One region of the Streptococcus sp. FDAARGOS_192 genome, then DNA from elsewhere that is predicted to be linked to it. Evidence: predicted binding sites of a transcription regulator. Region 1 holds the regulator's gene; the other holds the start of a gene.

Region 1 (3,425 bases):
TAACAACGAAGAAGCATTTGCATTGACTATGCCTTCAGGTGAAACTCTTGAAGCTGCATACGTAACTGCTACAGCTACTATCGGTGAAAAGATTTCATTCCGTCGTTTTGCAGTTGTTGAGAAAACTGATGCACAACACTTCGGAGCTTACCAACACAACGGTGGACGTATCGGTGTTGTTTCAGTTATCGAAGGTGGAGATGATGCTCTTGCAAAACAAATCTCAATGCACATCGCAGCGATGAAACCAACTGTTCTTTCATACACTGAATTGGACGAACAATTTGTTAAAGATGAATTGGCACAACTTAACCACGCTATCGATCAAGATAACGAAAGCCGTGCAATGGTTAACAAACCAGCTCTTCCACACCTTAAATATGGTTCTAAAGCTCAATTGACTGATGCTGTTCTTGCTCAAGCTGAAGAAGATATCAAAGCTGAGTTGGCTGCTGAAGGTAAACCAGAAAAAATCTGGGATAAAATCATCCCAGGTAAAATGGACCGCTTCTTGCTTGACAACACTAAAGTTGACCAAGCATACACACTTCTTGCTCAAGTTTACATCATGGACGACAGCAAAACAGTTGAAGCTTACCTTGAATCAGTAAATGCTTCAGTAGTAGAATTCGTTCGCTTTGAAGTTGGTGAAGGTATCGAAAAAGCATCTAACGACTTTGAATCAGAAGTTGCAGCTACAATGGCAGCAGCTCTTAACAACTAATTCTAGTTGCTAGATAAAAAGAAAAGAAGTTACGTGAATGAATCGTAACTTCTTTTTTGTTGCTATTAAAAAACGTCTGAGCATGCCCCAGACGTTGAAAAAAGTAATTAATGAGCGAAGGTATTTACACCAAGTAGAAGAGAGAGTGTTCCCATGATGATACCTGCAAGGATAACCCCCAGCATAACAGCAATAACACTACGTTTAAAGTCCCAATCTAGGATAGATGCTGCTAGGGTACCAGTCCAAGCTCCTGTTCCTGGAAGCGGAATTCCCACAAAAAGTAGAAGGGCCCAGAAGACACCCTTATCTCCGGCAGCTTTTTCAAGTTTTTGGCCACCACTGTGACCTTTTTTAAGACACCAGGTAAAGAAGCCACCAATCAGAGGTTTGTCTGCCCCCCATTCGAGAACACGGCGGGCGAAGAAGAAGATAATTGGAACTGGAATCATGTTCCCAATGACACAAAGAATTAGGGCTTGCCACCAAGGGATACCTGAGGCGATAGCAACAGGAACGGCTCCACGGAGCTCAACCAAAGGAATCATAGAGATTAAGAGTGCAATGATGTATTTCATGAGTAACCTTTCATAGGGGAATAAAATAAGAGATAAGACTCAAAATGACATGAGCTTTATCGAGAGTGATAAGACTAATACTACTGCAAAAGTGCTAAAAAGTACTTGTTGGATTAGGTGGGTCTCAGCCTGTCAAAGTGGATAGAAAATTTGAATCAAACACCTTAAGTTACCTAATATTTTAGTCTTATTTATTGTATCTTATATGGTCTCTAATGACAACTTTAAAAAGCTTTTTGAAGGTATAGTTTCCCATGAGCTGACATTTTTGGTATAATAATAGTCAGTTATAGTCAAATTAGACTGGAGGAATTAAGATGGCAAGAAATACATCAGATAGTATAGAAGAATATATTAAAGAATTGCTGGGCCAGTCTGGAATTGCTGAGATTCAACGCTCGAACTTAGCAGATACTTTTCAAGTTGTACCGAGTCAGATTAACTATGTTATTAAGACTCGTTTTACAGAAAGTCGCGGTTATATTGTTGAGAGTAAACGTGGAGGTGGCGGTTATATTCGTATCGTCAAGGTCAGATTCTCCGACAAGCACCACATGATTAATGATTTGCTTCAGAACTTGGCAGATCAGCTCAGCGAGCAGGTATTTACAGACTTGATTCAGTTGCTTTTTGATGAAAAAATCATCACTGAACGTGAGGGAAATTTGATTTTAGCAACTGCTAGTGATGATGTTTTAGGCGAAGATGCGGCTGCTATTCGTTCGCGTATTCTACGCTCGCTATTACTTAGATTGGATAGAAAAGGAAATTAGATGACGACATATTCAAGAAAAATGCAGGCCATTTTCCATCGTGCTCAGCTTGAGGCAGAGCGTTTTGGAAGTCCTTTCTTGGAGACTTGGCATGTGCTTCTGGCTATGGTTGAGGTTCCAGGATCTGTAGCCTACCTAACATTTACTGATTTTGAGGACCGTATTCGTGCGGAAGAGATTGAGACCGCTGCTGTGCTAGCGATGGAGAAAAGTCCAAAAGACTTGTCTGAATCAGATATTATCGATTTACGTGCACAGTCACATGCTTTAGAGGCTATGTTGCAAGAGGCAGAGGGAATTGCTAGTGTGACTGGTGCTGTAGAGGTAGGGTCCGAACATGTATTGATGGCCTTCCTTCTTCATAAGGATTTGATGGTTTGTCGTCTCCTTGAAGTTGCTGGTTTTCAATATAAGGATGACAGCGATAAGCCTCGCATTATCGATTTACGACGTTCTTTGGAGCGTTACGCAGGTCTTAGTAAGCAAGATTTGAAGGCCATTCATGACCTTCGTAAGCCTAAAAAATCAAAGGCATCAGGAAATTTTGCTAATATGATGCAGCCTCCTCAATCTTCTACTGGGGAACTGTCAGATTATACCAAGGACTTAACGGCAGTAGCCGAGTCAGGTGCTCTTGATCCTGTTATCGGACGTGAGAAAGAAATTTCACGCATGATTCAGGTTTTGAGTCGTAAAACGAAGAATAACCCAGTTCTTGTGGGTGAAGCAGGTGTTGGTAAGACGGCACTTGCGCTTGGCTTAGCACAGCGTATTGCTTCAGGCGAAGTACCTTTTGAGTTGGCTGATATGCGTATCTTAGAGCTTGATATGATGAGTGTGGTTGCAGGAACACGTTTCCGTGGCGATTTCGAAGAACGTATGAATCAGATCATTGATGAGATTGAAGCTGATGGAAAAATCATTCTCTTTATTGACGAATTGCATACGATTATCGGTTCTGGTTCAGGTATTGATAGCACCTTAGATGCGGCGAATATTTTGAAACCTGCTCTAGCACGTGGAACCCTTCATATGGTTGGAGCAACAACTCAAGCTGAGTACCAGAAGCATATTGAAAAAGATGCAGCTCTTTCTCGTCGTTTTGCTAAAATTACAATTGAGGAGCCAAGTGTAGCTGAGGCGATTGATATTCTAAAAGGCCTACGTTCGTCTTATGAAGACTATCATCGTGTAACGATTACTGATGAGGCAGTTGAGACAGCGGTCAAGGCGGCCCACCGTTATTTGACGAGTAAAAACTTACCTGACTCTGCCATTGATCTTTTAGATGAAGCGAGTGCAACTGTTCAAGGTCGTATCAAAAAAGAAGCCAAACGTGAGATAACGCCT
Region 2 (3,425 bases), 240 kb from region 1:
AGGCAACCAAGAAAATGGAAGCAAAAAAGGCTAACACAATAAGTGTGATCTTTTTAGACATAAGATTTCTCCTTAATATTTTCTTAAAAAAGTCCACCTTATAGCTTACAGAATTATCAGACAATTGTCAACTACACATAACTAAACTTTAGCCACAGTAATCGTTTCCATTACTTTAAGAATAACTCTTTGAAAATAAAAAAACTTTTCTCCTATTAAAGAGAAAAGTTCTTAAACGGTTCAGGAACTGAGGTGTCGTAGCGTTCCAGACTACCTACAAAGTCCATATCAATATCAGAATAGTAGGAAGGCAGAACTTTTTTCACTGCTTTCATTCCATCGAGCTCTTTCAAAATATCCTCAACCTTGTCCTCATCTACATAAAGGTGCACGTAACGCATCTTATAAGAATGGTAGACAACATCCCCAAACTTGGTAATTTTACGTAAGTCTCTATTGTAGTATAAATAAACAATAATGCCTTGACGCTTAATCATGACTCATTTTCTCCTTTATGTTAGTGTCTCCCTTTTTATGATGCGGTTTGTGAGGGGCAAGAGGTAGCCCAGAATCGATAAAAATCTGGTCTGAAACAGCTTGGGCAATCTCCTCACCAAGATTGGCTAAAATAGTCTGCAAATCGAACTCTGCCTGACGATAGCCAATAACCACCTCGTTCAAATCAATTTGGCGCTTCATTCGCAAAACCTGACGTTTCAACTCTCTCACATCTGGTCTAAAAGCCTCGTACTCCTTAGCAGTATCATAGCTATCCTTTAATTCCTGAAATGCAAAGAGTTGCTCTTGAAGTTCTCTGTCATTTTCGAATTTCTGGCGTTTCAAACGGTAATTTTCTACCTCAGGTAGCTTTAGAAAATACGAAACAAGACAATCTATAGCTTGATCAATAGCAAGCAACTCCTCATTGATTATTAACATGTTTTCTATTATAACACAAAAAGCCAGATGAAACGGTCCTTATACAACCGATTTGCATCTGACTTTTATTTAAGACAAGCTCAGTCTATTTTAATTGGTTATTAGCCATGATTTCATCGATAAAGCCATATTCAAGCGTTTCTTGGGCACTCATCCAATTGTCACGTTCAGCGTCTACATGAACTTTTTCAATTGGATGTCCAGAATTATCCGCCAAGATTTGCTCCAAGTTATTACGCGTTTTGAGCAAATGTTCAGCTGCGATAGCCATGTCTGTTTGTTGCGTACCACCACCAGTACCACCCATTGGTTGGTGAATCATGTACTCAGCATTTGGCAACATGAAACGTTTACCTTTGGTACCGCTTGAAGCGATAATTGTTCCCATAGATGCTGCCATCCCCATAACGATAGTCTGAACATCAGACTTGATGAAGTTCATTGTATCAACAATGGCAAGACCTGCCGAAACTGATCCACCTGGTGTATTAACATAAAGATAGATATCTTTTGTGTTGTCTTGAGCATCCAAGAACAAGAGTTGGGCGATAATTGAGTTTGCCATATTATCTTCAACAGGACCTGTTAACATGATGATACGATCCTTGAGCAAACGTGAGTAAATATCATAAGAACGCTCACCGCGCGATGTTTGTTCAATTACTACAGGAATCATATGAATCCTCCTTTTAATATTGTCTTGATGCTATTATATGATTTTAGTCAAATTAGGTCAAATAAAAAACATTATTCTTAGCACTCTTTTCAAAAGAGTGCTAAATCACTCTAAAACAATTTCACTTGAAACTTATTAATCTAGTAAAAAAAGGGAAATTTTCCCTTTTTCAACCTATTTTGTACCAAATAGACGGTCACCTGCATCTCCAAGACCTGGAACAATATAACCGTTTTCATTAAGTTTCTCATCCAAAGATGCTGTGTAAATATCGATATCTGGGTGAGCATCTTGCAATTTTTTGACACCTTCTGGTGCTGCAACCAAGCAAACAAACTTGATATTAGCTGCACCACGTTTTTTAAGTGAGTCTACTGCCAAGATTGCTGAACCACCAGTCGCAAGCATTGGATCTACTACAAAGATCTGACGTTGATCAATGTCTTCTGGTAATTTTACTAAGTACTCAACTGGCTCAAGAGTTTCCTCGTCACGATACATACCAATATGACCAACTTTAGCTGCTGGTACAAGGCTAAGGAAACCATCGACCATACCAATACCCGCACGAAGAATTGGAACAATCGCCAATTTCTTACCAGAAAGTTGTTTTTGTACAGTTTTAGTAATTGGTGTTTGAATTTCAACCTCTTCGAGAGGAAGGTCACGAGACACTTCGTAACCCATGAGCATAGCAATTTCATTAACTAGCTCACGGAAGTCCTTAGTAGAAGTATCCTCACGACGGAGGATTGAAAGTTTATGTTGAATCAGTGGATGTGAAATAACTTGAAATTTACCCATAATAGTTTCTTCCTTTGCTTTATATTCACTCCATTATATCAAAAAGGCAAAAAAAACGCTTGCTTTACTGCAAACGTTTTTGAAAAGGATTATTTTGGCTCTATAATTTCTGTAGTGGGTAAAACCACTGTAGAGATTATAGAGCTTTTTGAGTGTACACAAAAAGTCCCATAAGAACTATAATGAAAAGTGACCAAACCATCATTAGGAAGAACTTATGAGACTTATTAAGAATACCACAGAATTAATCGGAATTAAAGACCAAAATATCAAGATTTCACTTGTTTTTGAATCTGACACTCATATCGAGATTCAAGCAAAACTTGATTATCCTGCACCATCATGTCCTCACTGCCAAGGAAAGATGATCAAATATGACTTTCAAAAAACCTCTAAAATCCCTCTTCTCGAGCAAGCTGGAACTCCAACTCTACTACGTCTGAAAAAACGTCGTTTCCAGTGTAAAAATTGTAGGAGAGTCACGGTAGCTGAGACATCTATCGTTGAGAAAAACTGCCAAATCTCCAATCTAGTCCGACAAAAGGTTACACAACTCCTAACTGAGAAGGTATCACTAACGGATATTGCCAGAAGACTTCGTGTATCGACGTCCACTGTCTATCGTAAACTTGACCAGTTTACTTTCAAGGAACATTTTGACAAACTCCCAAGGGTTATGTCCTGGGATGAGTTTGGGTTCAAGAAAGGGGAATTGGCTTTTGTTGCTCAAAACTATGAGACAAACAAACTCATAACCATCCTTGATAATCGCTGCCAAACTACTATACGAAACTACTTTTTGAAGTATCCATTGAAAGTCCGACAACAGGTACAGTTTATCACGATGGATATGTCTGGAGCTTATATTCCACTGGCTCGCAAACTCTTTCAAAACGCCAAAATCATTCTTGATCGATTTCACATTATTCAGCACCTTGGGCGTGCCTTTTTAAAGACAAGAATTGCGATTATGAACCAGTTCGATAAGAAGCTTCTACCCTATCGA

The links. Region 1 encodes CtsR, which represses protease genes until heat stress. Its sites were predicted from a motif close to TTGGTCAAAAAAGGTCAAANA; they were not measured.
Region 2: a site for CtsR is predicted at 1,659-1,679, ahead of A6J31_RS11105 (ATP-dependent Clp protease proteolytic subunit). Genes of this name have one in related genera too.

Annotation. Positions count from the first base shown of each region.
Region 1 covers NZ_CP020431.2:1,911,805-1,915,229, forward strand. The annotation lists gene tsf (translation elongation factor Ts) at 1-724, shown strand, start outside; gene A6J31_RS09915 (COG2426 family protein) at 832-1,302, opposite strand; gene A6J31_RS09920 (CtsR family transcriptional regulator) at 1,620-2,075, shown strand; gene A6J31_RS09925 (ATP-dependent Clp protease ATP-binding subunit) at 2,076-3,425, shown strand, end outside.
Region 2 covers NZ_CP020431.2:2,154,901-2,158,325, reverse strand. The annotation lists gene A6J31_RS11120 (ABC transporter substrate-binding protein) at 1-61, opposite strand, end outside; gene A6J31_RS11115 (DUF2129 domain-containing protein) at 216-497, opposite strand; gene A6J31_RS11110 (YlbF family regulator) at 490-939, opposite strand; gene A6J31_RS11105 (ATP-dependent Clp protease proteolytic subunit) at 1,025-1,615, opposite strand; gene upp (uracil phosphoribosyltransferase) at 1,790-2,419, opposite strand; partial or broken gene A6J31_RS11095 (ISL3 family transposase) at 2,637-3,425, shown strand, end outside.